Regions from separate parts of the Arthrobacter pasteuri genome, predicted to be linked through region 2. Evidence: riboswitches for the same ligand, from Rfam matches in the RefSeq annotation. Region 2 holds a riboswitch; each other region holds the start of a gene.
The links. A riboswitch is a leader RNA that binds a small molecule or an ion and turns the genes downstream of it on or off. The one in region 2 is predicted to bind S-adenosylmethionine.
Positions count from the first base shown of each region.

Region 1: linked by a shared signal. The riboswitch ahead of ACX80H_RS00330 (AmiS/UreI family transporter) and the one ahead of ACX80H_RS07175 (cobalamin-independent methionine synthase II family protein) in region 2 are both predicted to bind S-adenosylmethionine.
Region 3: linked by a shared signal. The riboswitch ahead of ACX80H_RS14955 (bifunctional o-acetylhomoserine/o-acetylserine sulfhydrylase) and the one ahead of ACX80H_RS07175 (cobalamin-independent methionine synthase II family protein) in region 2 are both predicted to bind S-adenosylmethionine.
Region 4: linked by a shared signal. The riboswitch ahead of ACX80H_RS09320 (MetQ/NlpA family ABC transporter substrate-binding protein) and the one ahead of ACX80H_RS07175 (cobalamin-independent methionine synthase II family protein) in region 2 are both predicted to bind S-adenosylmethionine.

Region 1 is NZ_JBTNDO010000001.1:60,482-67,772, reverse strand. It holds gene ACX80H_RS00350 (GNAT family N-acetyltransferase) at 1-65, shown strand, start outside; gene ACX80H_RS00345 (hypothetical protein) at 105-728, opposite strand; gene ACX80H_RS00340 (serine hydrolase domain-containing protein) at 1,002-1,985, opposite strand; gene ACX80H_RS00335 (hypothetical protein) at 2,317-2,631, opposite strand; SAM riboswitch class IV at 3,097-3,209, shown strand; gene ACX80H_RS00330 (AmiS/UreI family transporter) at 3,247-3,867, shown strand; gene ACX80H_RS00325 (acyl-CoA dehydrogenase family protein) at 3,964-5,217, shown strand; gene ACX80H_RS00320 (hypothetical protein) at 5,268-5,486, opposite strand; gene ACX80H_RS00315 (DUF7793 family protein) at 5,718-6,185, shown strand; gene pgsA (phosphatidylinositol phosphate synthase) at 6,220-6,840, opposite strand; gene ACX80H_RS00305 (HIT family protein) at 6,840-7,291, opposite strand, start outside.
Region 2 is NZ_JBTNDO010000001.1:1,526,088-1,533,378, forward strand. It holds gene ACX80H_RS07165 (O-acetylhomoserine aminocarboxypropyltransferase/cysteine synthase family protein) at 1-1,028, opposite strand, end outside; gene ACX80H_RS07170 (PIN domain-containing protein) at 1,078-1,551, opposite strand; SAM riboswitch class IV at 1,757-1,882, opposite strand; SAM riboswitch class I at 2,167-2,263, shown strand; gene ACX80H_RS07175 (cobalamin-independent methionine synthase II family protein) at 2,274-3,512, shown strand; gene ACX80H_RS07180 (APC family permease) at 3,606-5,156, opposite strand; gene ACX80H_RS07185 (aldehyde dehydrogenase family protein) at 5,303-6,856, opposite strand; gene betA (choline dehydrogenase) at 6,890-7,291, opposite strand, start outside.
Region 3 is NZ_JBTNDO010000004.1:83,122-90,412, forward strand. It holds gene ACX80H_RS14955 (bifunctional o-acetylhomoserine/o-acetylserine sulfhydrylase) at 1-1,088, opposite strand, end outside; SAM riboswitch class IV at 1,170-1,286, opposite strand; gene ACX80H_RS14960 (VOC family protein) at 1,442-2,083, shown strand; gene ACX80H_RS14965 (DUF1540 domain-containing protein) at 2,172-2,459, opposite strand; gene ACX80H_RS14970 (CPBP family intramembrane glutamic endopeptidase) at 2,626-3,426, opposite strand; gene hutI (imidazolonepropionase) at 3,484-4,698, opposite strand; gene ACX80H_RS14980 (formimidoylglutamate deiminase) at 4,686-6,116, opposite strand; gene ACX80H_RS14985 (allantoate amidohydrolase) at 6,113-7,291, opposite strand, start outside.
Region 4 is NZ_JBTNDO010000001.1:1,951,015-1,958,305, reverse strand. It holds gene ACX80H_RS09345 (GNAT family N-acetyltransferase) at 1-254, shown strand, start outside; gene ACX80H_RS09340 (GNAT family N-acetyltransferase) at 318-887, opposite strand; gene ACX80H_RS09335 (glycoside hydrolase family 26 protein) at 1,130-2,161, shown strand; gene ACX80H_RS09330 (peptide chain release factor 3) at 2,341-3,954, opposite strand; gene ACX80H_RS09325 (GAF domain-containing sensor histidine kinase) at 4,081-5,337, shown strand; SAM riboswitch class IV at 5,453-5,566, shown strand; gene ACX80H_RS09320 (MetQ/NlpA family ABC transporter substrate-binding protein) at 5,753-6,637, shown strand; gene ACX80H_RS09315 (methionine ABC transporter ATP-binding protein) at 6,711-7,291, shown strand, end outside.

The DNA of each region.
Region 1 (7,291 bases), 1.5 Mb from region 2:
TGAACATCGCAGGCAGTTGGCAGGACCACCTGATGTTCCAGCGCTTGAACGACAGCATCCAGTAGCGGATCGGTTTGTCAGCAGCCAGGCGGTTCCGGTTCAGGTCATCGTGATTTGCGGCCGGTATACGACGCAAGGATCAGAACCCCGGTGACCACGGCCCCTGCAGAGGACCACGTCGCACCCCAATCGCCCTGAGGCTGAAGCAGAACCAGCACGACGAGTCCCACCGACAGGACCAGTCCAACAAGCTCCGGCATGTTCCGGCTGACAGGCAGTGCATCAAAGTACAGCCTCGCCGCCGGTACCAGAGGTAGAAGCAGGGCAACCGGATTCGGCAGATAAACGCTCAGGACAAACACCAGGGATGCGGCTGCGTACAGACCCACGAACCCCAACACCTCGAGGGCCTTCTTCTGGGACCGGTATTCGCCCCAGCGCCTACGCAGCAAGACCCACGCCGGCAGGCCCACCAGCCAAAAAGCCGCCCAGTACCCACCAACCACTACCGAGAAAACGGTCAGAGAGACCCCGGGGGCCACGCACCCCGCTACCAGCTTTCGTGACACGTCGCGCCACACCGGTGCGAGCAGCACGGCGCATACCAGGATCTGAGCCGCAATAGTTATGGGAAAGGCCCAGAAGTCGGGCACCATGGCGAGTCCACGCATCAAGAAAACCCCGAAGATACCAACAACAGCAGCCACAACGACCACCAGCGATGACACGGCCCACAGACTCCCGCTTTGTTGCCGGGTGTCGTTATGTGCGAGGTCCATCCCCGCAGTATTGCAGTCCCACCGCTGGGAACTCGTGAGTTAGTACCTCGCGAGCCTCTCCGCTCAGGGATCGGCTCACGGGCGATCGTGAGTTCGTGCAGGGTGCGGCTTCTTGTCCGGGAGAGGTAGGCAATGAGGGGCAGAAGTATGGGCACAAACGATGGATGGTTGCGGATCCTGTCAGTCCGCCGACCGGCTATCGGTAGATCAAGTGCAGCCTCGTCAGTCGAGGACTGCCGATCCGCTGGCTACGAGTTCCTCGAGGAGGCGAAAGCCCGGCCGATCCACTGCCCCGCGCCGCGCGGACAGCACGGCTACACCGATGCAGGCTTCCCGGTCGATACCGATCCAGCTGCTGAATCCCCCAGTCGCGCCGTTGTGCCACGTGATTGTGCGGCGGCGGTACGGCAGAGTGATCCACGCGGCACCGATCCGGACCCCCGGGGAGAAATCTGCAACGGGTTCGAGCGCGGTGACCCCTGGAGCAGTTTGATCCAGGATCGACCGCAGGAGGCCACCTATGGTGACGATGCTCGCCCGGATGCCGCCGGCGGGAGCCAGGGCCTCGCCGACCCACGGCTCGACCAGGCGGCCGAGCCGGGAGGTTCCCCGGAGGTCGACGTCGTGAAGGTCGTCTTGACGCGACGGCGTCGAATACCCGGGGCCAAAGACATCTCGGAGGAGTCGGCCGTACCCGCGCCCGTCCGCACTCGCGGTCGCGTGCCCGAGAAGTTGAAACCCGAGGTTCGAGTACCGAGGCCGCGCCGACCCTACGCGCACGTCCCGCGTCTGCTCGAGGAGCTCAGCGAGGGTCTCGCCGTACGGATTCCGTCCGTGGATCGAGAACGCCAGACTGCGACGCAGAACGGACATCCCGGGGGCCAGGCGTGGGAGGCCGGATCGGTGGACGGCCAGCGAGCCGAGAGGCACCGCGGCCACGGGCCCGAAACCGTCGAGAGGAAGCAAATCCCCCAGCGTCGTCGTCGGTGAAACTACGCCGCGCTGCAGCGCGTCGGAATACAGCATGCCGGTAAGCGCCTTCGAGACCGACCCGATCTCGAAGGTGCACTCCACCTCCGTCCCCGCAGTTGCGACGAAGACCCGGCGCGAAGAGGCGACCGCGATCGCCACCGGCCACGATGGGCGGAGTAGCCGCTGGGCCGGGCCGAGCAACTCCGCGTCCCCTGTCCACTCCCATGGCTGCATGAGATCCTCCTCTGGATGCCGAACACTTCGCTTCAGGTCAAGAGATTGTCAAATTGAGTTGACGCACCCTCCTCGCTGAACGTAGTGGACGAAGGCCTGCGGCGTCAACATATATTGACGATTCGCGTTGGTGCGCCTTCTGGGTCATTAGTTCCGTAGGAGCGGTTTTTCGAGGCTGCGCGGGCGGGCTTGGGCGACAGTTCCTGCATCTCCTATTCGGCGGACACGTCCACCGCGGCTCCGGAACTCTCCGTGATCACCGGGAAATCATGCACACCAGCGGCCACATCGCGCGCACATCGTGAGTCGGGCAGAAGGAAGCTCGCGGGAATCAGTGTGTGTCCGAGGTTAAGTCCTCAGTGGTTATTGCTTGTTCGCTTGCTTCCGCCTGACGGATAACCAGGGAGGTCGTGATGAGTACGGCTGAGAGCACCGCGCACGGCACCAGCAGGATCAGGTAGGTCAGCGACACCAGCGCAGCAATCGGAGCTGATTCCCAGACGTCGGGAAGCGGCATGAAGCTCAGACTGTCTCCTACACCGAAGTTCCTGTTGAGGAATGGACCCAGAACGAGCAGAGCTATGGCAGCGATGCCGAACCTTGTCCCAAATTTCATCGTTGACTTTGCCGATGTTGCAGCGGACATTTCGCTCCTGACGTTCGGGTCGGTCGGTAGGAGTTCGCACCATTGGATGCATTTGCCTTGGTCCGAGGACGAGCGCAGTCTGCAGCGGCATCAATGACGTGACGAGGCCGCCCTTCCGTCGGGAACGCACGCAGGAAAGCGGATCCGGTCCATACACCGTTGCTCGGCCTGATCGCCCACCTCACCCGCCGGCTTCGCACTTGGTACAACATATGGGAAGCCGAGAGATTGCATCAAAGCGATTGGAACTCGCCCGAGGACGACGTCCCGTGGAGAACAGGCGGGACGCTGGGACGCAGCATCGGTCACGAACAGCTGTTACGACTCCGATCTCCACGAGTGGGTGCTCGTCCGGGACCTCTCGTCGTCCGTCACCGACCGCTCCGTCATACGGCGTCACGCAGCGTCAAAGCTCGCCCTCGTGCTGGAAACCGCCCCGGTCCAGCCCCTAGTCTCGTACCTACAGATCAAGAGTTCCAACGCGAAGCCCTGGCTCGTTGGACGGCAACCCCCTCCGTGGCGGGGTGCCCCAGGTGAAGATCCGGTCCCGCGCATCAGCGCCGGGGCAAGCACGGCGCGGGCCTCGGGGCTCCGCGTCCCGTCGACGGGACCTCCATGTCGTACATCTGCCTCCTCCTGTCCGGAGCGGCCCTCCTGATCAATGGTCTCGGCCTCCTCGGCCGGGTCACCTCCCGCGACTCCGGGTTCTTCAACCTGGTGATCGGAACCCTCCAGCTGGTGATCGCGACGCTGATCGCGTCCGCAGGTGCTGCCGATCCCGCCACGATCGGCTCGGCGAGCGGCATCTTCCTCTTCGGGCTCACCTACCTCTACGTGGGGTTGGGCTCGGTCGCCGGGTTGGGCGCAGCGGGGGTCGGATGGTTCTGCGGGCTCGTCGCCGTACTCGCCGTCGTCTTCGCCGGCACCGCCCTGGACGACGACCCGGTCAGCTCGGTGCTGTGGCTCGCGTGGGCGGTGCTGTGGGGGCTCTTCTTCCTACTTCTGGCCTTCGATGCAGCGCACCTGGCCCGGATCACCGGCTGGAGCGCCATCCTGGTGGGCACGGCCAGCACCGTTCCTCCGGCCGTCCTCGGACTCAACGGCGCCTGGCCGGCCGGCTGGACCTCGGCTTTCACCGTTGCCGGAGTTCTCGCGGTGCTGTTCGTCATCGCCGGTGCCGTCAGTTCCCGCCCGGCGAAGGTGCCGGCAGCCCCGCAGGTCGCCGTCCCCGCCTGACAACGCCCCAGCCGTACCCGTCCCGACACCTCCCTCCATTCCGCTTCCATCCCGCTTTCATCCCGTTTTCATCCCGCTTCCACCGAAAGGCCGACCATGACGACGCTGACCCATACCCCTCCAGGCACCGATGCGGAGTACGAGTTCCTCGCCGCCCGCTTCCGCCCGCTGTTCGCCCGCATCGCCGAGGGCGCATCCCGCCGCGAGCAGAAGCACGAGCTCCCCCGCGAGGAGATCCGTGTACTCATTGACGCCGGATTCGGGGCACTGAGGGTCCCCGTGTCCGCGGGCGGCTCCGGCGCCTCACTGCCCCAGCTGTTCCGCCTCCTCACGGAGCTCGCGGCCGCCGATTCGAACATCCCGCAGGCCCTGCGCGCCCACTTCGCCTTCGTGGAGGACCGCCTGGTGTCCACGGGAGCGCAGCGCGAGGTGTGGCTCAAGCGCTTCGCCGACGGCGAGATCATCGGCAATTCCTGGACGGAGGTCGGCACCGTCACCATCGGAGACGTCATCACGAAGGTCAGCCCGGACCCGGACGACGCCGGCAGCTTCCGCATCAGTGGAACGAAGTACTACTCGACCGGCAGCATCTTCGCGGACTGGATCGACACTTTCGCGCAGCGCACCGACAACGGGGTCAAGGTCATCGCGGTGGTCAGCACGCACCAGCCGGGGGTGACCCACCGGGACGACTGGGACGGTTTCGGCCAGCAGACCACGGGCTCCGGCACGTCCACCTTCGACCAGGCCCGGGTCGACGCCGTCAACGTCATCGACTTCGACACCCGGTTCAAGTACCAGACCGCGTTCTACCAGGCAGTGCTCCTCGCCGTCCTCGCCGGCAGCATCACGGCCGCCGAACGGGACGTGGCCCGCGAGGTCCGGAACCGCACGAGAATCTTCAGCCACGGCAATGCGTCGTCGTTCGCGGCGGACCCGCAGATCCTGCAAGTCATCGGGGAGGTCTCCGCGGCAGCGTATGCGGCGGACGCGACCGTCGAACGGGCCGCCCGGTCACTGCAGCTCGCGTACGAGGGCGCTTTCCTCGGGGACGAGGTCGAGGACGAGCGCCGCAACGACGTCGCCGAACTCGAGACAGCGAAGGCCCAGGTCGTCCTGTCAGCGCTCGCCACCCGCGCGACATCCGATGTCTTCAACGCGCTCGCCGCCTCCGGCGTGAGCACTGCGAAGAACTTCGACCGGCACTGGCGCAATGCACGCACGGCCGCCAACCACAACCCGTGGGTCTTCAAGGCGAGGATCATCGGCGACCACTCGGTCAACGGCGCCGTCCCGCCGCGTGTCTGGTCCATCGGGGCCGCACCGGTCCCCGCTCTCGAGAAAGCCTGAGGAGGTGCGCGCCCGCGGTCCGCGGCGCGCACACGGACCTCCGGGTGCCGTCACCGCGGCGTCCGCCGGGCCCCCATCCGATGTTCGACCGGGCGGGCATCACGGCGGTCGAGTTCGTCGAGGACGGAGTCGAGCGCAGCGGCGGGCCACGGCGGGGAAGGGGGCCCCGTCGGCGGAGTGGGATGGCCTGCTGCCCCGCGCTGCAGCAGCAGCAGGTCCAGGTCCGAGACGATGTGCAGGTCGGGGAGGAATCCTGTCAGGTAAGTCATGGCGTGTCCTGTCCGGAGATCGGTCTGGGTGCTTCCTCCCTTAGACGGGGCTGAAGCGCCGGAATCATCGGTCCCGAGCACGAAGGGTGCGCGGCACAGCGCGGGGGCCGATTCGGGTCATGGCTCCGGCGGCGGCTAGAATGGTGCTCCCCCGGCGATCCGTCTGGTCTCACACGGTGTACGGGAGTCGGTTCGGGGGGACCCGACCCGACGAGACCGCCGAAAGTCCCCATGATCAGCACCGAGACCAGCACCGACGCCAGCACTGACATCCCCCGCCCTTTCCACCTCACCCGGCTGGCACGGTGTGCCGTGCGCCTGAGGCTCGGGCAGGACTCCGTGATATCGGAGTCGGACGCGATCGCGATCCTTCAACAGTGCTTCGACCTCACGGGCCGGCGACAGTACGTCCTGTACTTCGAACTCGACAAGGTGTCCTGTATCTCGTCGGGCGCCCGCCGCGTCCTCACGACGGCCCGCGACGTCCTCGCCTGCGCCATGGTCGGTACGGAGCCGATGGACCGCATGCTGGCGGTACCCTACGAGCAGGCCGACTACCCGTCGGAGTACTTCACGGAACGGAGCGCCGCGCTCGAGTGGCTGTCGCTCATGCATGACATCCTGTGTGCCGATCCGGTGGAACACGCGATGAGCCTGACGGTCGAGCGGGACCCCTTCGCCCGCCGCCGGGCTTCCTGACGGCTGCGGGACAGCAGCGCCGCAGGAAAGCCCGTCAGGACGCGGGCTTCGCCGCCAGCGACTGCCTGCGGACGGCCCTGACCCGCTGGTAGACCGTGACGAGACTCGCCGCCGCCAGGACCACGAGGACGACCAGCAGGACTCCCTCGGGCAGGCCGAGGCCCGTCAGTCCCGTGACGACCAGGACGGAGACGAGGCGCTCGGCGCGCTCCGCCAGCCCGACGTTCGCCGTGAAGCCGAGCGACTCGGCCTTCGCCCGGGCGTAGGAGACGATCATGCCGAGCACGAGGCAGGCGAGTGCTGCAATCGCGATGGCCGGGTTCTCCCCGCCCGTGAAGAACCAGATGGCGACGCCGGTGAACAGCGCCCCGTCCGCGATGCGGTCGAGCGTCGAATCGAGGAAGCTACCCCAGAGTCCGCCGTGGCCCCTGAGGCGCGCCATGATGCCGTCGACGAGGTCGGAGAACACGAAGAGCGTGATGAAGACCGTGCCCCAGAACAGCTGGCCGAGCGGGTAGAAGACCAGCGCGCCGGCGGCCACGCCGATGGTGCCGGTGATGGTCACGGCGTCGGGCGTCACGCCCCACTTGAGCAACAGGCGGGCCAGCGGTGTGAAGAGGGCCGTGAAGAAACCGCGCGCATACCTGTTGAGCATCAGGACGCCGATCCCGCAGCTGTCCCCGAGGACGGCCAGGCCGCCGCGACCTGCTCGCGGACCTCACCGAGCGTCTGGGTGATCGCCTTGGTCTGCGCGATGATCGGCAGGAAGTTCCCGTCCCCGCCCCATCGGGGCACCACGTGCTGGTGCAGGTGAGCCGCGATGCCCGCGCCTCCGGTGGCCCCCTGGTTCATGCCCAGGTTGAAGCCCGAGGGATTGGACACCTTCCGCAGCACGCGCATGGCCGTCTGCGTCAGGGCGGCGATCTCCGCGGTCTCCGCTTCGTCGATGTCCGTGTAGTCGGGCACATGCCGGTAGGGGCAGACCAGGAGGTGGCCGGCGTTGTAGGGGAACAGGTTGAGCAGCACGAAAGCATGGGTGCCGCGGTGGACGATGAGGGCTTCCTCGTCGCTCTGCTGAGGCGCACGGCAGAACGGACAGGTCTGCT
Region 2 (7,291 bases):
CCGGCCCCGTGCGGGAAGTCCCTGGCCGCGATTCCGGCCTGCGGGTGGCCCGCGACGGAGGGGTGGTGTACCGCGGCGACGGCCGGGTGGCCGGCCAGGAACCGGATGACCTCGCGGGTGTTCCGGGCGTGCCGGGCCACCCGGATGTCCAGGGTCTCCAGCCCCTGCAGGATCTGCGCGGCACTTCCCGGTGCGAGCGAGGGGCCCAGGTCGTGCAGGTACTTGCTGCGTGCGAGGGCCAGGTACGCGCCGTGGCCGTGGCGTTCCCACAGGACCTCCCCGCCGTAGCGGCGCTTGGGCCGGGTGAGCTGCGGCCACCGGTCCGGGTAGGCGGAGAAGTCGAAGCGCCCGCCGTCGACCACGGCACCTGCAAGGGTGCTCCCGTGCCCGCCGAGGAACTTCGTGGCCGAATACACCACGATGTCAGCCCCGTGGTCGAGGGGCCGGAACAGGGCCGGGGTCGCCAGGGTGTTGTCCACCACCAGCGGCACCCCGGCGGCATGGGCGACCGCGGCAAGCGCCGGCAGGTCCTGCAGCGTGGCGAGCGGATTGCCGATGGATTCGGTCAGGAAGGCCCGCGTCGTCGGGCGCACAGCGGCCTGCCAGGCACCGGGGTGCGCGGGGTCGGCGAAGCTGACCTCGATCCCGAAATCGTCGAAGGTGTCCGTGAGCAGGTCCACCGTCCCCCCGTACAGCTTCGACGACGCCACGATGTGCTGACCTCCGCGGACCAGCGACACCAGGGCGACGGCGACCGCGGCCTGCCCGGTCGCCGTCGCCAGTGCGGCCACGCCGCCGTCGAGCGCAGCGATCCGCTGCTCCAGCACTGCCACCGTCGGGTTGCCGGTCCGCGTGTAGGTGAAGCCCGGCTCCTTCAGCGCGAACATGCGCCGGGCCGATGCGTAGTCCGGGAATTCATACGCCGCGGTCTGATAGATGGGGACTGCCACGGGCCGGTAGGGGGCCTGCGGCTCATAACCTGCGTGGATCTGGGAAGTGGCCGTACAGCCGGCGTCACCGGTACTCATCGAAGATGCTCCTTCGGCAGAAGTGGTCAGGGCTTGGGATCGAGCGGGTCTACAGGGACCGGGTCGCCGGTCCCGTGTGGGATGGCGGGGTCGGGGGCGCCCCAACCGCATGCGCTTCCGGAATCCAGGGATTGATGGCCGACACCGGGAAATCCCGGTAGACCTCGACATTTCCCGACACAATGGAAAGGCTTTTATGAATTGCAGTCGCAGCAATGAGGGAATCGACTGCGGACACCTCGGCGTCACTCAGCATCGGGCCCCAGACAGCGGCGATATCAGCGTCGACGGAAAGAATGTTCGAGCTGTAGGAGTTCACGAACTCCTGCACCCAGGCGCCGACGGTCCGATATTGCTGGTTCTCCCGGCTCACCAGATGCAGTTCCCCGATCGTCAGGGCGGAGACGAATATACGGAAGTGTCTCCTCCGCTGGAGGAAATCGACGACAGCCGTGGAAGGGCGTGGGCTCCGCAACTCCACGACGACGTCGGTATCCAGAAGGAGGCCGCTTGTGCGTGGCATTCCTCAGACTGCCAGTGGGGGCAGACCGGCGTCCTCCGTGCGATTCGGTGCCACATGCGGTCCGAGGAGGAAGTCCACGAACGCTTCACGTGGAGCCATGAGTGCCTCGTAGTCGTGAATGCTCACGACCGACAGGGGAACCTGGGCGTGGGAGGCAGCAAGGGAGGTAGCAGTCATCGGCGGGCGGCACGGGGCCGCGTCCTTTCGGGAGCTCTTGCCCGCACCAGGTACCCCGGGGGGTGAATGCGGACCGCTTCGTCATCCGAACCACCCACCGAGCGCGGGGTTGGTATGTGACCAAGTCGGAGCTTGACGGTCACAATTCATGAAGCTGTTGGAAGTATAACCACGCAATCGTGATCGAAGTAAACACCCCGCGCCTTTGTGCCCTCGTGCGCTCGCACGCCTATCGACGGTTCCACGCCTGGTAGCAGGGAATTTCGCCGGCCGCAGGAGTCGAGACTCCGCACCGAATTGCTCCGGAATATTACGCCCCTGGTTTTTCCGGCGCGCTCATCGTCGTCCATGATGGGGCCAGCCCCTCCGATTGGTGCTCAGCCTTCTGGCTGTGGAGGGGACGTGCCTGCGTCACCGGTGGATTTAGAGCCCTAAGCCACACCATCCAGAGCAGCTGAGAGACCTGCCTCCATGACGCTGCAGCTTCCCCCGGATTTCCTGTCCGGAAAGGTGCTAATGGCAGGACCGATGGAAAGGAAAACATCATGACACTCGATCGCATCTCCACCAGCCACGCCGGCTCGCTGCCCCGCACACCGGAACTGATCGCCGCCAACGCCGCCCGCACCTTCGCCGAGGACGGCTTCACCCTGGAACGGACACCGGAATTCGAAGGACTGCTCACGACTGCCGTGGTGGACCTCGTCCAACGCCAGAAGGAGTTCGGGATCACGATCCCGGGCGATGGCGAGTACGGCAAGGCGATGTCCAACCCGGTCGATTACGGAGCCTGGTGGACCTACAGCTTCCAGCGCACCGCCGGCCTGGAACTGACGGACTTCAATCCGATCCTCGCCGAGCCTGTCCGTAGCGAGCCCGGCGCCATCAGGCTGACCTCGTTCGCCGACCGGCGTGACTGGACCCGCTTCGCGGCGGCCTACCAGGATCCCGAGAGCGGCATCCAGATCGGCAAGAACGCCACAGCCTTTCCGTCCGCGACCGGGCCGATCTCCTACACCGGGCACGCTGCACTGGCCAGCGACATCACGAACCTCAAAGCGGGGTTGGGCGCCGCGGGCATCCCGACAGGATTCATCACGGCCCTCTCACCCGGGTCCGCGAGCAGGATCGGCAACGACTATTACGCCAGCGAGGAGGAGTTCATCTACGCCTGGGCCGATGTCCTGCGCGAGGAGTACAAGGCCATCGTCGAAGCAGGCCTGATCGTGCAGATCGACGATCCGTCCATCGCGGAGAACTGGGACCAGATCAACCCCGAACCCACCATCGAGGACTACCAGAAGTTCACCCGGATCCGGGTCGAGGCGCTGAACTATGCGCTGCGGGGACTACCCGAGGAACAGGTCCGGTTCCACGTCTGCTGGGGTTCCTGGCACGGCCCGCACACCACGGACATCGAGTTCCGCCACATCGTGGACCTTGTACTGGGCATCAACGCCGGTTCGTACTCCTTCGAGGCAGCGAACGCCCGTCACGAACACGAATGGACGCTGTGGCAGGACGTCGACCTTCCTGCCGGGAAAGTGCTCGTTCCCGGCGTCGTCTCGCACGCGACCAACGTCGTCGAGCACCCTGAACTGGTCGCCCAGCGCATCGAGCGGTTCGCCGCACTCGTAGGTCGGGAGAACGTCGTCGCCTCCACCGACTGCGGGCTGGGCGGAAGGATCCACCCGCAGATCGCCGCGGCCAAGCTCGAGTCCCTGGGGCGCGGCGCTCAGATCGCCTCGAACAGGCTCTTCGCCCGCTCCGGAACACTCGTCTGATCACCAGCGGTCACCCTGTCGAGAGGGTGACGGTGTAACTCCAGCCCCACTTGTCCAGGCGATGCCTGGACAAGTGGGGCCGGACAGCGGGACCTACACCAGTTCGGTGGACGCCAGCGATCTCGTCTCGGCGGAGCCCCCCGACGAAGGTGCTGGTGTTGCGGCTGCATGTCCGGCGAGGACACCCGTCCGGTGCCGAAGCTTCAGTCGGTACATCAGGACGCCGGTGATGATGACGGCAGCGACGAAGAGAACCCCACCCCACTGCAGGTACCACTCGAACGGCGGCACGGAGTTGTAGATCTCCGAGCGCGGCCAGGTGAGGTTCACGGTCATGGCGCCACCCCACAGGACCGCGAGGATGTTCACCGGCAGTCCCCACTTGCCGAGGCTGAAACCGGGCTCGGTGCCGTCGTCGGGCAGCGGCCACTTCCTGGTGAGGCGGTTCCGCAGCATGGGCACGGTCACCAGCAGGTAGGAAAGGTAGATCAGGACGATGCTGATGCTGGAGAGGATGGTGAAGATGGCCGGCTGGGAGACGTTCACGATCAGCGGGATGACCGCGATGACGCCGATCACGATGGCGGCGACCGTCGGAGTCTTCCGGACCGGGTGCACCTTGCCCAGGTGACGGCTGAACGGAAGGTTGTTGTCCCGGGCCATCGCGAACATCATGCGGATGGCGGCGGCGTGGACGGCCAGCGTACAGACCATGACGGCCACCACGATGCACAGCAGGAAGGCCTTGCCGAAGGGGCCGCCCAGCACGGAGAGCACGATGTATTGCAGGCCGCCGTCGGCCGAGCCCAGCTTGGGATCATCCAGGTCCGGGGCCGCGAGGAGTCCGGTGAGCAGGATCAGTCCACCCAGCACGAAGGATGCGGTGATCGCCCGCAGGATGGCCTTGGGTGCCGTGCGCTTGGGGTCCTTGGTCTCTTCGCCGAGGGAGCTGGCAGTATCGAAGCCGTACATCACATAGCCCGATGCCATGGCGCCGATGATGAAGACTCCGAAGAAGCCCAAGGGGTGGTCCACTCCGAATCCCGTGGTCTCGAAGAGGACGCCGGGTCCGCGGACCACATGCCATGCAAGCGCGAGGATGAGCAACACCGCGGCAACAAGTTCGACGAAGACGCCGACGCTGTTGATCTTGGTCATGAGTCTCACGCCGAAGGCGTTGATGAGGGTGGAGATTCCGATCATGATGCTCGCGAGCATCACCCCGTTGAGGGCGAAGTCGGAGGTGCCGGTGCCGTCACCGATGACCTGGAACCCGGACCAGATCTGGGGCAGGGTGAGCTGGAGGGCCAGTGCCACGGCGCCCAGGGCCACGATCGAAGAGATCAGCAACAGCCATCCGGCCAGCCAGGCGACGGTGCCGGAGGAGAGCCTCTTGGCCCAGTTGTAGACCGATCCGGCCACAGGGTAACGCCCTGCCAGTTCGGCGAAGCACAGGGCCACCATCAACTGCCCGGCGAAGACGATCGGCCAGGACCAGGCGTAGGCCGGGCCGGCCATGGAGTAACCGAAATAGAACAGTTGAAAAACACCGGTCAGAATGGAGATGTAGCTGACTCCGGCCGCGAAGCTGGCGAACTTGCCGATGCTCCGGTCCAGGGTCTGGGCATAGCCGAACTGGTCCATGCCGCTTGAATCAGTACTCTTGCTGGGTTCCGCCAATTGAACTCCTAAGTCAGAAAAGCACGATGGTGGCCTGCGCCCGGCGTGGACGCAGGCGAGACCGGGCGCCGCGCCGTTGCGGCGCCCCGCTGTTTCCCCAAGGCTGTTGCCTAGTCGGCTGCGCCCTCCCCCGTTTCCCTCGAAGCCGGAGTGCCGAACCAGCCGCTGGGTGCGGGCTGGACGTTCTGCCAGATGTGCTTCGCCTCGCGGTACTCGTTGAGACCCGCCTGGCCGAGTTCACGGCCGATCCCCGACTTCCCGAAGCCGCCCCACTCGGCCTGCGGTACGTACGGGTGGTAGTCGTTGATCCACACGGTTCCGTGCCGGAGGCCGCCGGCGACCCGCTGCGCCTTCGAGGCATCCGAGGTCCACACCGCGCCGGCCAGGCCGTACTCCGTATCGTTCGCGATGGCGACCGCCTGATCCTCGGTCCGGAACGTCTCGACGGTCAGCACGGGGCCGAACGACTCCTCGCGGAGTACGCTCATGCCGGAGCGGCAGTTGCCGAGTACGGTGGGCGGGTAGAAGTAGCCGTCGGCGAGCGGTCCCTCGTCGGGGACGTAGCCCCCGCACAGGAGCTCGGCGCCTTCCGCGATGCCGGCCTGGACATAGGCGTGGACCTGGTCCCGGTGCTTGGCGGAAATGAGCGGCCCGGTCTCGGCGTCCGGATCGAACGGCCCGCCCATCCGGATCTTCTGCGCCCGTTCCACGACCTCGGCCACGAAACGGTCAGCGATCGACTCCTCGATCACGAGCCGCGCCCCTGCCGAGCAGACCTGCCCGGAGTGCAGGAAGATGGCCGTCAGGGCGTTGTCGACGGCGGCGTCCCAGTCCGCGTCCGCGAAGACGACGTTCGGGTTCTTGCCGCCGAGTTCGAAGGCGACGTTCTTGACCGTCTCCGCGGCCGCAGCCATGATCGTCCGGCCTGTGGCCAGGCTTCCGGTCAGGGAGACGAGGTCGACGCGCGGATCGGAGCTGAGTGGGCCGCCCACCCTCGCGCCGGGTCCGGTGACGAGGTTCGCGACGCCGGCAGGGACGCCTGCCTCTTCGAGGGTTTCCATGAGGAGGATCGACGTGGACGGTGTGAGCTCGCTGGGCTTCAGCACGAACGAGTTCCCGGCGACGAGTGCCGGCGCCACCTTCCAGGCGGCCTGGAGGAGTGGGTAGTTCCAGGGTGCGATGAGGGCACACACGCCCAGCGGCTCGTAGACCACGCGGCTGATGGCGTTGGGCCGGCCCGTGTCGATCACCCTGCCGGCGTCGAGGCCCGCGATCTTCCCGTAGTAGCGGAAGCAGGCAGCAATGTCGTCCATGTCGTACTCGGCCTCGACAAGGCGCTTGCCGGTGTCGAGCGCCTCCGCCCGGGCGTAGGCGGCCTTGTCCCGTTCGAGCAGATCGGCCACGCGCAGCAGCACGGCACCCCGCTCGATATCCGTGAGCCTGCGCCACGGGCCACCATCGAACGTCGCCCGCGCGCTGGCGATCGCCCGCTCGGCATCCTCCGCGGTGGATGACGCGACGACCGCCACTTCGCGCCCGTCTGCCGGGCAGCGCACGGATGCGGTGCCGCCGTCGGACGCCTGCTGCCAGGCTCCGCCGATGTACAGGCCCTTGATGGCCTGCGGTGTCCCGACCTGCTGGACGTGCTCAGCCGTGGCAGTCATTGTTTCTCCTTCTCGTGTGTGCATCCGGCATTCCTAGCCCCTGGCCGCAGGGGCGGCGTCGCGGGTGCGCTCCAGCGGGCTGACGCCGTGCCGGTAGAACTCCGCGTGCTGCGGCGCCAGCGGGGTCTTGCCGGCGATCAGGTCGGCCGCCTTCTCAGCGAGCATCATGACCGGCGCGTAGATGTTGCCGTTCGTGACGTAGGGCATGGCGGACGCGTCCACCACGCGGAGGCCCTCGGTGCCGTGCACGGTCATGTCCAGCGGGTTCACGACGGCCATGGGATCGGAATCGGGGCCCATCTTCGCCGTGCAGGACGGGTGCAGCGCTGTCTCGGCGTCGCGGGCGACCCAGTCGAGGATCTCCGCGTCCGTCTGGACGGACCGCCCCGGGGAGAGCTCGCCCCCGTTGAAGGGGCCCATGGCGGACTGGCCCAG
Region 3 (7,291 bases), on a different contig from region 2:
GCCTGCAGTCCCCCGACGATGTCGAAGCTGACGATCGCGCCCGTACCGTTGTTCCGCCCGTACTTCCTGCCGCGCTCGTACCAGGGGCTCGAGGCGAGGCCGGCGTAGGAGACGCGTTCGACGTCGTCGTGCCCCTCGAGCCACTCGGCGACCGCCTGCGCGTTCTGCACGTGGCGCTCCACCCGCAGGCTGAGGGTCTCCAGTCCCTGCGCGATGAGGAAGGCGTTGAACGGCGAGACGGACGAGCCGAGGTCGCGCAGGAGCTGGACGCGGGCCTTCAGGATGTACGCGAGGTTCGCGCCGAGTGCGCTGCCGACGCCGAGGTCCCGCGCGTAGACGAGTCCGTGGTAGCTCTCGTCCGGCGTGTTGAAGCCGGGGAACCGCTCGGGGTACCGGGCGAAGTCGAAGTTCCCCGAATCGACGATGACCCCGGCGATGGCATTGCCATGGCCCCCGAGGTACTTCGTCGCGGAGTGCACCACGATGTCCGCGCCCCATTCGATGGGCCGGATCAGGTACGGCGTGGACAGCGTGTTGTCCACGATCAGCGGAAGCCCGTTCTCGTGGGCGACGGCGCTGATGCCCTCGATGTCGAGGACGTCCTGCCGGGGGTTGGACACGACCTCGCCGAAGAAGAGCTTGGTGTTCGGCCGGACGGCGTTCCGCCACTGCTCGAGGTCGTCCGGGTCCTCCACGAAGGTGGTCTCGATGCCGAACTTCTTCAGCGTGTGCTTGAAGAGGTTGTACGTGCCGCCGTAGAGGCTGGGGCTGGCGACGATGTGGTCCCCCGCCTCCGCGATGTTCAGCACCGCGAAGGTCTCGGCGGCCTGGCCCGAGGCGAGCAGCAGGGCGCCGGCTCCGCCCTCGAGGCTCGCGATCCTCGTCTCCACCGCTTCCTGCGTGGGATTCCCGATACGCGTGTAGATGGGCGCGAGTTCCGTCAGCGCGAACCGGTTGGCGGCACTCTCGGCGCTCGGGAAGACGAACGACGACGTCTGGTAGATGGGCAGCGCGCGCGCTCCCGTGGCTGCGTCCGGTACCTGGCCGGCGTGGATCTGGCGTGTCTCGAAAGACCAATCGTTGGACATGGTGCTCCCTTTCGGAAGGGGCTCCGCCTGGTCCGGTGCCCCGGCCGGTGCGTGCCGCTCCAGGAGACCGGCTCCCGCAGGAGCCCGCGCTTGAACGGCGCCGGAATAGCGCCGAACCTGGTCTTCACCCGGGGCACCCCACCGCGGTTGGAGGGTTGCCGGCCAGCAAGCCGGGGCTTCGTGCTGGCACTCATGACCTCTCCTCATGAAAGCCCATCCGAGCAGATCCGGCAAGCCGTATGACCGTTCGTGAAGCAGCGTGAGGACGGGGCTGCGGAGACGCCATCGGAGGACCAGCAGGAGTAAGGCGATCCTAAGTCGAGACGTGCATCACTTAGTGCCAAGATAACCGCATGCGATTGGATCATGTCTCATATGCCTGCGAACCCAATGGACTTGCTGCGACTGCCGACCGGATCGCGGCCAACCTCGGGATGGACCCCGTGAAGGGTGGCGTGCACCCGCGCTTCGGCACCCGGAACATGATCTTCCCCCTGGTGAACGGCCAGTACCTGGAGGTCGTGGAGGTCCTCGACCACCCGGCGTCGACCAAGGCCCCCTTCGGTCAGGCGGTGCGCGCACGCTCCGAGGCCGGCGGAGGCTGGATGGGCTGGTGCGTCGCCGTGGACGACCTCACACCGTTCGAGGAGCGCCTCGGCCGCAGCGCGGTTCCCGGCAACCGCAAGTTCCCCGACGGCCAGGAACTGACGTGGCAGCAGATCGGCATCAAGGGACTCATCGCGGACCCCCAGGTCCCCTACCTGCTCCGCTGGGACGAGGGCAGCGAGGCCCTGCACCCCTCCCAGGCGCGACCGGCGTCGGTCAAACTGTCCTGCCTCACCATCGCAGGATCGTCCGAACGCGTGACCGAGTGGCTCGGCACCGACGTCGAGGAGACGCTTGACGGCGTCAAGGTCCAGTGGATCGCCCCGAACGGCACTCCGGGCATCATGTCCGTGACCTTCGAGACCGCCGACGGCCGCATCGAGATCTGACCCCCGATATCACCCAGTACGAACAGGAAAGGGCCGGACAGTCGTCCGGCCCTTTCCTGTTGCCGCAGCCGCGCGGGACGCGGGCCCGTCAGGCGTGGGTGTAGGTCAGGCAGTCGGCGGCGTCGGCTCCGGGGCCCACCTTGACGGCCGGGGCGCCGCACAGCAGGTCGTGGTTGAAGGTGCACTCCGAGCGCTGGCACGCGCCCACGTGGGCGAGCATCTTCGGCAGGCCGCCGCTGATGGACGTGTCGATGAAGGTGGCGCAGGACGCGTGTTCCTCGCTCCCGGACACTGTGATCGCGACGGCGGTGCAGCCCTCGTGATTGAACGAACAGTTATGGACACTGCACTCAGAGACACTGGTGACGACGCTCATGATTCCTCCTGGCTGGTCCGGTGGAGCCCCGGGGCGGAGCCGCCGTTGTGCTGGTGGACATCACGGTAACACCGCGGTCAGCCGATAATTTAGTCACGGTTTCCGTGCGCAAATCAGCGTAGATGAGCCTTCCCTGAGCAGTTCACCGGCCGATTCGCCGGCGGATTCACCCGCCGATCCCGATGGCGGGTCCGAGGAGCGCGAAGCCCACGAAGCCCGCCGTGTCGATGAGCGCGTGCGCGATGACGAGCGGCAGGACGCGGCGCGTGCGCGTGTAGAACCAGGCGAACAGCAGGCCCATCAGCACGTTGCCGACGAAAGGGCCGAACCCCTGATAGAGGTGGTAGCTGCCCCGCACCACGGCACTCGTGAGGACGATGGCGGAAGTGGACCAGCCGAGCTCGCGCAGGCGGAGGAAGAGGTAGCCCACCACGAGGACCTCCTCCAGCACCCCGTGGCGGACGGCCGACAGGACGAGGACCGGGACGGTCCACCAGTAGGAGTCCAGGGCGGCGGGGACGAGGGCCGTGGTGATGCCCAGCGCCCGCCCGCCGGCATACACCCCGAGGGTTCCGACGCCGATGACGGCAGCCAGCCCGATCCCGAGACCGATGGTGCGCAGGGGCCTGTCGAACGTGAGCCCGAGGCGACGCAACGCCGGAACGCCGTGCCCGCTGAGCAGGAACAGGACGAGGGCCACGGGCACCAGTGCGAAGAAGATGCCCAGCACCTGGTAGGTCAGGTCGAAATACGGCCGGTCGTTCAGCACCGGGTTCAGGGTGGTGGTCTGCGCCGCCAGGGGTCCGCGCGTCAGCTTCTCGGCCAGGCTCACGATGGAGTACACGGCCGACTGCCCGAGGGAGAGGCCGAACACGATCAGCAGCTCCGCGGTGATGCGCCGCCGGGGCGGAGTGGCATCCGTCCGGGTTTCGACGGGTGACGCGGCGGACGAGGACTCGGCAGGCATGGCGCTATCCTCCCAGCGGTTGCCGGGGATTCCCAGTCCGGCGGCCCGGCAGGGGCCCTACCGCACCTGCTTGCCGGCGCGCCAGACGGCATGCACGAGGGGCATGCCCGGACGGTACGCGAGGTGCGTGGCCGACGGCGCGTCGAGGAGCTGCAGGTCCGCCCGGTGCCCGACGGCGAGCGACCCGACCGCCCGCCGGCCGTCGGTGTCCTCGCCCGTGTGCCGCCGCAGGGCGAGGGCTCCCCCGACGGTTGCGGCCCGTACCGCCTCGGAGACGGTGAGCCCCATCTGCAGGACGGCGGTCGCGACGCAGAACCCCATGGACGTCGTGTAGGAGGTGCCGGGATTGCAGTTGCTGGCGATCGCCAGCTGCACTCCGGCGTCGAGCAGCCTCCGCGCGGGCGGGAACGGCTGGCGCGTGGAGAGGTCGCAGGCGGGCAGGCAGGTGACGACGGTGCCCGGCGTGCCCTGCGCCCGGGAGCCTGCGCCGGATCCCGCCCAGGACCCGGCGAGGGCGTCGACGTCGTCGTCGGACAGGTGGTTCGCATGGTCCACGCTGGCGGCGCCGAACTCCACGGCGAGCGCGACCCCGTCGCCCGGTCCGAGCTGGTTGCCGTGGACGCGCAGGCCGAGCCCCGCCTCCGCGCACGCCGACAGGACGCGGCGGGACTGCTCGGCGGTGAAGGCGCCGGTCTCGCAGAAGACGTCGGCCCAGCGCACGTAGGGGCGGACGGCGTCGAGCATCGGGCCGCACACCAGGTCCGTGTACATGTCCGGATCCCACCCGGCCGGGACGAGGTGCGCACCGAGGAAGGTCACCTCGTCGACCGCGCCGGCGGCGATGCGCGCACTCCGTGCCTCCTCCCCGACGTCGAGCCCGTACCCCGTCTTCGTCTCCAGGTAGGTGGTTCCCCCTGCGGCGGCCTCCGCGACGCGGCCCAGGAGCAGGCGCGTGAGGTCGTAGTCGCCGGCCGCACGGGTCGCGTCGACCGTGACGGCGATGCCCCCCGCGGCGTACGACTCCCCCGCCATCCGTGCCTCGAACTCCGCCGTCCGGTCGCCGGCGAACACGAGGTGGGTGTGGCTGTCGACCCAGCCCGGCAGTCCGGCCCGCCCGCCGGCGTCGTGCGCCTCGTCCGCTGCGGGTGCCTGCGCGGCCGGACCGATCCAGCTGATGCGCTCGCCCTCGAGGACCACGGCCGCGTTCCGCAGGACCGCGGCCTCGCCGTCCTGCGTCATCAGTTCGCCGATGTTGGTGATCAGCTGTGACATTCGTGGTGCTCCTGGGGCGAGAGGGAGTCCGCGGCCTCGTCGAGGCGCGCGATGGCCGCCACCAGGAGGTCGGCCGGCCTGCCGAGGGTTGCATGCACGCCGTCGCGGGCCAGCAGGACTCCCCCGACGACGACGGCGGTGACGTCCTGCGCGGTCGCCGTGTAGGCGAGCTGTTCCTCCGCGGATCCCGCGGTCCGCGCGCTGTGCGGGTCGACGGCCATGAAGTCCGCCGCGCAGCCCGGGCGGAAGCCGGCACCGGGACGTCCCTGCGCCGTCGCCCCGCCGACCGAGGCGATGCCGTGGAGCGCTGCCGGGTCGAAGTGCCCGCGGCGCCCGGTGCGCAGGCGTTCGCCGTGCTCGAGCGCACGCATCTCGAGCCACGGGTCGACGACGGCGTGCTGGTCGGTGCCGAGGGCCAGGACCGCGCCGGCCCCGCGGAACCCGCCGGCCGGGCCGATGCCGTCCGCGAGGTCCGCTTCCGTGGTGGGACAGAGGACGACGACGGCCCCGGCGTTCCCGAGGATCGCCACGTCGGTGTCGCTGACGTGCGTAGCGTGTACGGCGGACAGACGCTCGCTCACGAGCCCGTACCGGTCGAGCAGCCCGGCCGGTGTGGTGCCGGTGGCGCGGAGGCAGTCGTCGTTCTCGGCGGGCTGCTCGGAGAGGTGGATGTGCAGCGGCATCCCGGACGGCAGGTGCTGCGCGATGACGGCCAGCTGGTCCTCGGGTACGGCCCGCACCGAGTGGATGGCGGCGCCGACGGACACCTGGTGCGCGGGGTACAGCGCGGAGATCGCGGCGCGGAGGGACGCGAGGCGGTCGAGCCACCGGGCGGCCGTGCCGTCGGAGAAGCGGAGCTGCCCGTCCTCGAGGGGCGTGCCGAAGCCGCCGGCGAGGTAGCAGGTGTCGAGCAGCGTCAGGCGGATGCCCGCCCGGACGGCTGCACGCGCCAGGGCCAGTTCCATGGCGTGGGGCCCGTCACCCGGCCCCTGGTCTTCGTCAACGGCACCGTAGGGGGTGCCGTCGGGCTGGTGGTGGACGTAGTGGAATTCGGCGACGCTGGTCCAGCCGGCTGTAACCATCTCCGCGTAGGCGGCGGTGGCGAGTTCCTCGTAGAGCGCGGGCGTCAGGGCTCCGGCCGCGCGGTACATGGTCTCCCGCCAGGTCCAGAACGTCCCCCCGCGGTCGTGGGTCCGGCCCCGCAGCGCACGGTGGAACGCATGCGAGTGGGCATTGGCGGCGGCGGGGAAGGCGATGCCGGAGAGGACGACGTCGCCGTCCTGCGCGGCGGCACCCGGCGCGACGTCGACCACCATCCCGTCGGCGTCGACCTCCACGCGGACGGCGTCGACCACGCCGTCGTCGTCCAGCCAGGCGTACTCGCACCAGACGGCGCGGGCCGCGTCCCGTCCGGTCACAGCAGGTCTTCGAGGACGTCGGCGAGCGCCACGGCCCCGGCGTCGGCGTCGTCGCGTTCCACGAACTCCTCGGGCGAGTGGCTGATGCCGGTGGGGTTGCGGACGAAGAGCATGGCGGTCGGGGCGATGGCGCCCAGGATGCCGGCGTCGTGCCCGGCCCCGGTGGGCAGGGTCGGCGTGCCCGGGAAGGAGCGGCCGAGCGCCGAGGCGAGCGTGTGCCGGAGGGCCCCGTCGAAGTGGACCGTTCCGCTGCGCGATTCCTCCATCAGGGTGGCGCGGCAGCCCTCGAACGCGCAGATCTTCTGGGCCTGGCCGTGGATCTTCTCGATGAGCGATGCCGTCACCGCGTCCTCCTCGTGGCGTACGTCGAGCCAGAGGTCGACGCGCGAGGCGATGACGTTCGTTCCGCCCGGTACGGGCTGGAGGCGGCCGACGGTGGCGCGCGCGCCGTCCTGCTCGGCGGCGATCTTCCGCGCCGCGAGGACCACCTGCGCCGCGGCGATCATGGGGTCGGCGCGGTCGGCCATGAGGGTGGTGCCGGCGTGGTTGCCCTGGCCGGTGATGGACAGGCGCCACCGGCCGTGGCCCAGCATGGTGGACCCAATGGCGACGGCGGAGTCCAGGTCGATCAGGCCACGCCCCTGTTCGACATGGAGTTCGACGAAGTCCCCGATGTGCCGGACGGCTTCCTCGTCCCGGCCCAGGTGCGCCGGGTCGATGCCCGCGGCCCGGGCGGCCTCGGCGAACGTCGTGCCGTCGGTGTCGGTCAGGGACCGGACGATGTCGGGGTCCACCGAACCGGTGAGCAGGCGCGACCCGAGGCAGGACAGCCCGAACCGGGAGCCCTCCTCCTCGGGGAACACGGCGACGGCCAGCGAACGGCGCGGCTGGACCCCCCGTTCGCGGAGCAGGTCCACCGCGACCAGCGCCGAGGCGACGCCCAACGGCCCGTCGAACGCGCCGCCGCCGGGGACCGAGTCGAGGTGGCTGCCGGTCACGAGGGCGCCGTCGCGGCTGTCCGTGGCGTCCCACCAGGCCCAGAGGATCCCGTTGCGGTCCGTCTCCACCGACAGCCCGTGGGCTGTCGCCTCGGCGTCGAACCACTCGCGGAGGGAGAGTTCGACGCCCGTGTAGACGCCGCGGGAGTACCCGCCGCGAGACGGGTCGCGGCCGAT
Region 4 (7,291 bases), 420 kb from region 2:
TCGGCTATCTCTGGATCTCCCAGGGTGAGTCGGATGACGAGACGTCATGGTGGGTCTGGGATGTAGCGATTGAACCGGAGCATCAAGGCAAAGGCATCGGCCGGGCAGCGATGCTGCTTGCAGAAGAGTACGCACGATCACGAGGAGCCCGCACCCTTGGGCTCAGCGTCTTCGGGTTCAACACCGCCGCCCGGGGGCTGTATGAATCCTTGGGGTACGAGGTGACCAGTATGAGAATGAGGAAAAGGCTCTAGTAACCAGTCACGTGGGGCGATCGATGTGCCGAAAGACACCTGGCAGACATCTGACAGATCCCGTCACAGCTCGCGACGCATGAGTACGCGCGGGAAGCCGTTGAGAACCGAATCGGTCATGGCGGCCTTGGTGAACCCGCCCCGCTCGAACAGCGCACGAGTGCCCACGTAGGCCATGGTGAGGTCCACCTTTTCGCCGCGGTTGTCGACCGGATAACCCTCGATCGCCGGTGCCCCGTACCCGCGTGCGAACTCGACAGCGCCGTCGAGCAGGTAGTGGGAGACACCTTTGCCGCGGTGACCAGGCCGTACCCTGATGCACCAGACCGACCACACGTCACGGTCATCCACCTTCGGTATCTTGCGGTTTCGGGCGAAGCTGGTGTCGGCGCGCGGATGCACTCCTGCCCACCCCACTACCTCGTCACCGTCGTACGCGAGCACTCCCGGCGGAGGGGTCTGCGCGGTCAGCTCCTGCATGAGAACCCCGCGCTCCAGCCCGCGCAGGGCGACGTTCAGCTTCGACGGGATGCGGTAGCTGAGGCACCAGCACACGTTCGCATCAGGCCGCTTCGGTCCCAGTATCGCCGCGATATCAGCGAACACCGTTGCGGGACGGACTTCGATCGCCATGGCGCCACACTACCGCTGCCTGCGCCGGCACCGACCGGGTGCTCGCAGGATTCCATGAAGTTCTCCCCACCCTTGTCATGATGGCCACGGGCCACCCGTACATTGGGGTTGTGGTCTCAAACCTTGCGCGGATCCTCACCGCGCTCCTTCTCCTTGCACTCTGCGCATGCAACGTCACTCCCAGGGCTGTTACCTGTGACCCGATCGACGGACGGAACCTCGCACCCGAAGACGGGACGCTGATGGGCGTGAACCTCGAGTGGGGCCGGGAGACCCTGGCCGAGTATTCGGACAAGCTCGGTGAACGCCCTGCGGTGGCCGTCACCTTCGCCGACTTCCCGCTCGGCCAGGAGGACCCGCGCCTGCTCGCTTCGGCCGCGGAGCAACTGCGGCAGGAAGGCGGGCTGCTCCTGCTGACACTCGAGCCGAGGGACGGACTCGCCGCGGTCACCGAGGACCACGCCGTAGAGCTGGCCGGCATGCTCGCGCGCTTCAATGTCAGCGGAGTCCCGGTCGTCGTGCGCTTCGCGCACGAGATGAACGGTTCCTGGTACCCCTGGGGCCAGCAGCCCGCCGAGTACATCGCGACCTTCCGCCGGGTGGCCGACGCCGTCCACCGGATCGCGCCGGGATCGGCGATGATGTGGGCGCCGAACTATGCCGGAGGCTATCCTTTCGCGGGCGGAACCTACCAGTCCCTGCCCGGCTCACCCGGCTTTCCTGTCCTGGACACCACGGGTGACGGCGTCCTGACGCCTTTCGATGACCCGTACGCGCCCTACTACCCGGGGGACGACGCCGTGGACTGGGTGGGTATGTCCCTCTACCACTGGGGTAGCACGTACCCCTGGGGTGAGAGTGAGATGCCCGAGGACGGGAAATTCGCCGACCAGCTCACCGGGACCTACAACGGGAAGAACGGCGACGACTCGATGCTGCCGGACTTCTACGCCGAGTACGGGGAAGGTCACGGCAAGCCCGTCGCCATCCCGGAGACAGCAGCCCTGGTGACGGCTGACATCGGGGATCTGCGGACCCTGAACATCAAGCGCGCCTGGTGGGAACAAGTCTTCGATCCTGCCGTGCAGGAGCGATTCCCCGGGTTGAAGATGGTCAACTGGTTCGAGTGGAACAAGGTGGAACCCGAGGTCGGCGCCGCCGTGGACTGGACCGCGGTGGAGGAACCCGCCATCCGATCCGAGTTCACCGCAGCCCTACCGCGCTGGTACCGCTTCGCCCAGGAACCCGACACCTGCGGAGAACCCCTCGCCTGACCCTGGGCTCCGGGGTGGAACGGCTGACCGGGATTCTCAGAAGCCCATGAACGGGGGGTTGCACCGCGCTAGCCGTCCCGGACCGGACGACGTGAGAAGCGGCGGTGCCGAGTCCTTCGCTCCACGAGGCATCGGACGGTCGGGGTCCCGCCGTCGTGCGGAGAACGCGCGGCTGTCCCCTACTGGTCGACGGCGGCGCCGATCGGCTCGAGGACGACGTCGGGAAAGTCCTTCTTGAAGTGTCCCACCTTCCACTTGTCACCGAAGACGGCCACGATCTCGCCGTCGGACCGGAACATGATCTCGCCGCCGCGGAAGGTCTGGGGCACGCCCTGGCTCTCGGGCGCCACCCGCATCGCGAGCGTGTAGGACAGGTTGTCGAGCGACGTCGGCGCGTTGAATTCGGTGCCGAGCCGCTCGGCAGCGACCTCGAACTGCAGGGCTCCGACTGCGGCGAGGACGGGTGCCTGGTCACCTCGGAGGTCCGAGCGCAGCACCTGCACCACGCCCTCGTGCTCGAGCTGCTCGATGCCACGGCGGAACTGCTTGTACCGGCCGGGATCCTTGGCCCGCGCGACCGCGAACAGCTCGGGTGAGAAGCGCGGGATGTCGGGGAACTGCACGGGCTGCTCGGCGAACAGGCTGTCGCCCACGCGGAGGCTCGTCGCGTTCACCAGGCCGACGACGTCGCCTGGCCAGGCGGTGTCCACCACTTCACGGCTGCGGCCGAGGACACGGTGCGCGTACTTCGTGGCGAACGGCTTGCCGGTGCGCTGGTTGGTGATGACCATACCGCGCTCGAACGTACCCGAGCAGATGCGGAGGTAGGCGATGTGATCGCGGTGCGCGCTATCCTGGCCGGCCTGCACCTTGAAGACGAAGCCGGACATCGGCGCGTCGATGGGCCTCGGCTCGTCCTCCTTCGAGGGGCGCGGGCTCGGGGAGGGGGCAACATCCACGAGGATGTCCAGGAGCTGCGAGACGCCGAAGTTCTTGGCCGCCGCGGCGAAGAGGACCGGTGTCTGGCGTGCTGCCTCGAATTCCTCCCGGTCGAACGAACCGTTCGAGGACTCCACGAGGCCGGCTTCCTCGCGCGCGTCCAGCCAGGCGCCGGCGTCACGGGAATCGAGGGCATCGATGTCGATGTCCGTCTCCTCGGCGGCATGCGCTCCGGCCTCGACGGCCTCGAGCGCGATCGCCCGCCGCGCCCGTAGGTCCAGCAATCCCTGGAAGTCGCCCGCGATCCCGGCCGGCCAGGTCAGCGGGACCGGTGTCATGCCGGTGCGCTCGCCGACGTCGTCGATGAGGCCCAGGGCGTCGAGGCCCGGCCGGTCCCACTTGTTGATCACCGTGATGATCGGGATGTTGCGCTGCTTGCAGACAGCCAGCAGTTTCACCGTCTGGGGCTCGAAGCCCTTGGCGGCATCGATCAGCATGACGGCGGAATCGACGGCGGCTAGGACACGGTAGGTGTCCTCGGAGAAGTCCGCGTGGCCCGGGGTGTCGACGACGTTCAGAATGGTGTCGCGATAGGTCAGCTGGAGTGCGGCCGAGCTGATCGAGATGCCGCGCTCCTGCTCGATGCCCATCCAGTCGGACACGGTGGCATGGCGGCTCGACTTGCCGTGGGTGACGCCGGCGTCCTGGATGGCGCGGGCGAGGAGGGCCAGGGCTTCCGTGAGGGTGGACTTTCCGGCGTCAGGGTGGGAAATGACGGCGAAGGTACGCCGGCGTCCGGCCTCGCGGCGGACGGCGTCGGCGTCGAGGACGGGGGATTCGGTTAACAGGACCACACCTCCATTGTCCCCGATCCCCGAGCCGCACCTCGCGGGCGGGTCCGGTGTTCGCTGTGCGCGTGGGTCCGCCGACTACCCTAGGAGGCAGATTCCTGCGCACGGCTACTGGGAGGACGTGGAGTCATGACTGATCAGGCATCCGGACAACGGACGGCGCGAGGCTCGGAGCACGCTGAACTGCTCTCGCAGTACGGGCTGGGCATGGCCCTGGGCGAAGCAGGCCCGGTCGGGGCCGAGCCGCGGCCTGCCGCCCCCGCGAACGCCCCCGCCGCCCTGCAGAACCTCGTGGCCCTGGCCGTCCAGCTCTGCAACGCCCAGTACGGCGCCATCAACGTGATCACGGAGGACGAGTTCCACCAGATCGCCGCCAAGGGACTCGAACCCCTCATGTGCGCCCGTGAGGACTCGCTGTGCGGGCAGGTCTTCAAGTACGGCCACACCGTGGTGGTCGCGGACTGCACCGAGGACCCGCGCTTCCGCGCGAATCCCTTCGTCGACGGCCGCTTCGGCGCCGTCCGGTTCTACGCCACCACCCCGCTCCTGACGAGTGACGGCGTACCGCTCGGCACCCTCTGCATCTTCGACGAAAAGCCCGGGAACCTCACCGATCAGCAGGCCGCGGGCCTCGAGACGCTGGCCGCGCAGGTGGTCGACGTCCTCGATCTCCAGCTGCGCACACGTCAGCTGGATGCCACGGTGTCCGAGCTGCAGCGCAGCAACGAACTGCTGGGCGAATTCGCCGGCCGGATCAGCCATGACCTGCGGGGACCGCTGACCAACGTCGTCGGCCTCGCTGAGCTCGCCGAGGACGAGCCGGCGCTCCAGGAGGGTCCGGCGGGCACGTACTTCAAGCGCATCGGGGCGAGCGCCCTCCGAATGTCCTCCATGGTCGAGAACCTGCTCGGCTACTCGCGCGTGGGCGGTGCGGCGCACCTCGAGACCGTCTCCCTCGCCGAAGCCGTCGCGGCCGCCGTCGACGATCTGGGGCACCACGTCGACGGCGTGGAGATCACGGCCGGGGACTTCCACGGCCACGCCGACCGCGAGCAGCTCCGGGTCCTCATCCAGAACCTGGTGGCCAACGCCGTGGCCTACGCGCGGCCGGGTGTCCCGGCGGAAGTGCGCATCACGGGCACCGGCATTGCGGAGTTCTGGCGCCTCGACGTCGCCGACAACGGGAAGGGCATACCGCCCGAGCAGTACGACCGTGTGCTCGAGCCGCTGGTGCGGCTCGAGCGTGAGGGCGATCCGTCCGGTACCGGGATAGGACTGGCGACATGCGTGCGCATCGCCCAGGCGCACGGCGGGCGCCTCGCCTTCGACCAGACCCCCGGCGGCGGGCTCACCGTACGGGTCTGGTTCGGGTCGAGCCCGGCCTGACGGTCTTCGCCCGGGTCGACGCGTCGCGCGCCCGCCGACCCGGTCGCCGAATATGACGCGCCGGGTCCCGGTCGTTTTGACCGTGTTCGATGCCGTCGCCTAGCGTTCCCAGAAGAATCAAGAGTTCCAGCCACGGGCCCTGGCCGGTTGGACAGCAACCCTCTCCCGTAGTGGGGTGCTCCAGGTGAAGATTCGGCCGCCGGGATACTCCGGACGGCAAGTACGCGATTCCCGCGGCGCTTCTTCGAAGCCCTGCCGGAGAACGCCCGCAGCATCCAGTGAGCGAGCATGTCAGTCCAGTAGAAACACGTCCGAGCAGCCTGAGCTGTCCGTCAGTCCTGCTGCGCGCTTCTGTCCCTCTTCCCCTGTCGCTGAGCCGTCTGCTCAGCAGGTACCCGTACGAAGGAAAGAAAATATGATCACCTCCCGCAAGCTCCTGGCAGCCGCCGTCGTCCCGTTCCTCGCCTTCACCGTTGCCTGTGGCTCCTCGGAGGCCTCCGAGGGAGGCAATGAGACTGTCCGCCTGGGTGTCGTGGGTGCGAGCGACCCGGAGTGGGCTGCGCTGACCGATGCGGCCGCAGAGGAAGGCATCGACCTCGAGGTCGTCGACTTCGCCGAGTACACGCAGCCCAACCCTGCGCTCACGGAAGGCGAGCTGGACCTCAACCAGTTCCAGCACCTCGTCTATCTCGCCCGCTACAACGTCTCCAGCGGCGAGGACCTCACCCCTGTGGGATCGACCGCCATCTACCCACTGGGTCTCTATTCCACGAAGCACAAGTCCGTGGAGGAGATCCCCGAGGGGTCGACCGTCGCCGTACCGAACGACGAGAGCAACCTCGCGCGCGGCCTGCTCGTCCTTCAGTCAGCCGGCCTGGTCGTCCTCAAGGACGGCGGCAGCGCCTTCTCCACCATCGATGACGTCGACGAGGCGGCATCCAAGGTGACCGTCACGACCCTCGAGGCATCACTGACGCCGACCTCCCTCCCGGACGTCGCCGCTGCGATCATCAACAACGACTTCGTGCAGGACGCCGGCCTGAACTTCGACGACGCCATCGCACAGGATGACCCGACCGATCCGGCCGCCGCTGCGTACGTCAACATCTTCGCCTCGCGCGCCGGTGAGGAGAACAACGAGACCTACCAGAAGCTGGTGAGCATCTACCAGGAGAACCAGGAAGTCCTCGACGCCGTGCAGGAGACCTCGGGCGGAACCGCGGAGTTCCTGAAGGTGCCGGTGGAGGAGCTGAAGACGTCGCTCGACACCGTCGAGGAAGACACCCGCGCCCAGGGCTGATCAGCCTTCTCTTCCGCGTGTGGCCGGCCGGTGATCCTGGCCGGCCACACGTATCCCCTCAGCTAGGAACACGATGCCACTCATCTCACTGCGGAACGTCACGAAGAGTTTCCCCCCGGGACGCCGCGGCGATCCCCTCGTCCACGCCATCGACAACGTCAGCCTCGACATCGAGGCAGGTGAGATCTACGGCATCATCGGGTACTCCGGGGCGGGCAAAAGCACCCTCGTCCGCCTGATCAACGCCCTCGAGAAGGCCTCCAGCGGCGAGATCATCGTCGACGGGCACCAGGTCACCAACGTCCCGGACCGCCAGCTGCGCACACTGCGCCTGGACATCGGCATGATCTTCCAGCAGTTCAACCTCTTCAGCGCCAAGACGGTCTGGAACAACGTCGCCTACCCCCTGCGGGTCGCAGGCAGGACCCGGGACGAGATCCAGGCCCGCGTGACCGAGCTCCTCGACTTCGTGGGACTTGCCGACAAGGCATCGAACTACCCGGAACAGCTCTCAGGCGGCCAGAAGCAGCGCGTCGGCATCGCCCGCGCCCTGGCGACCTCACCCAAGATCCTCCTCGCGGACGAGGCCACCTCCGCCCTCGATCCCGAGACGACCCACGAAGTACTCCGCCTCCTGCGCCGCGTGAACGAGGA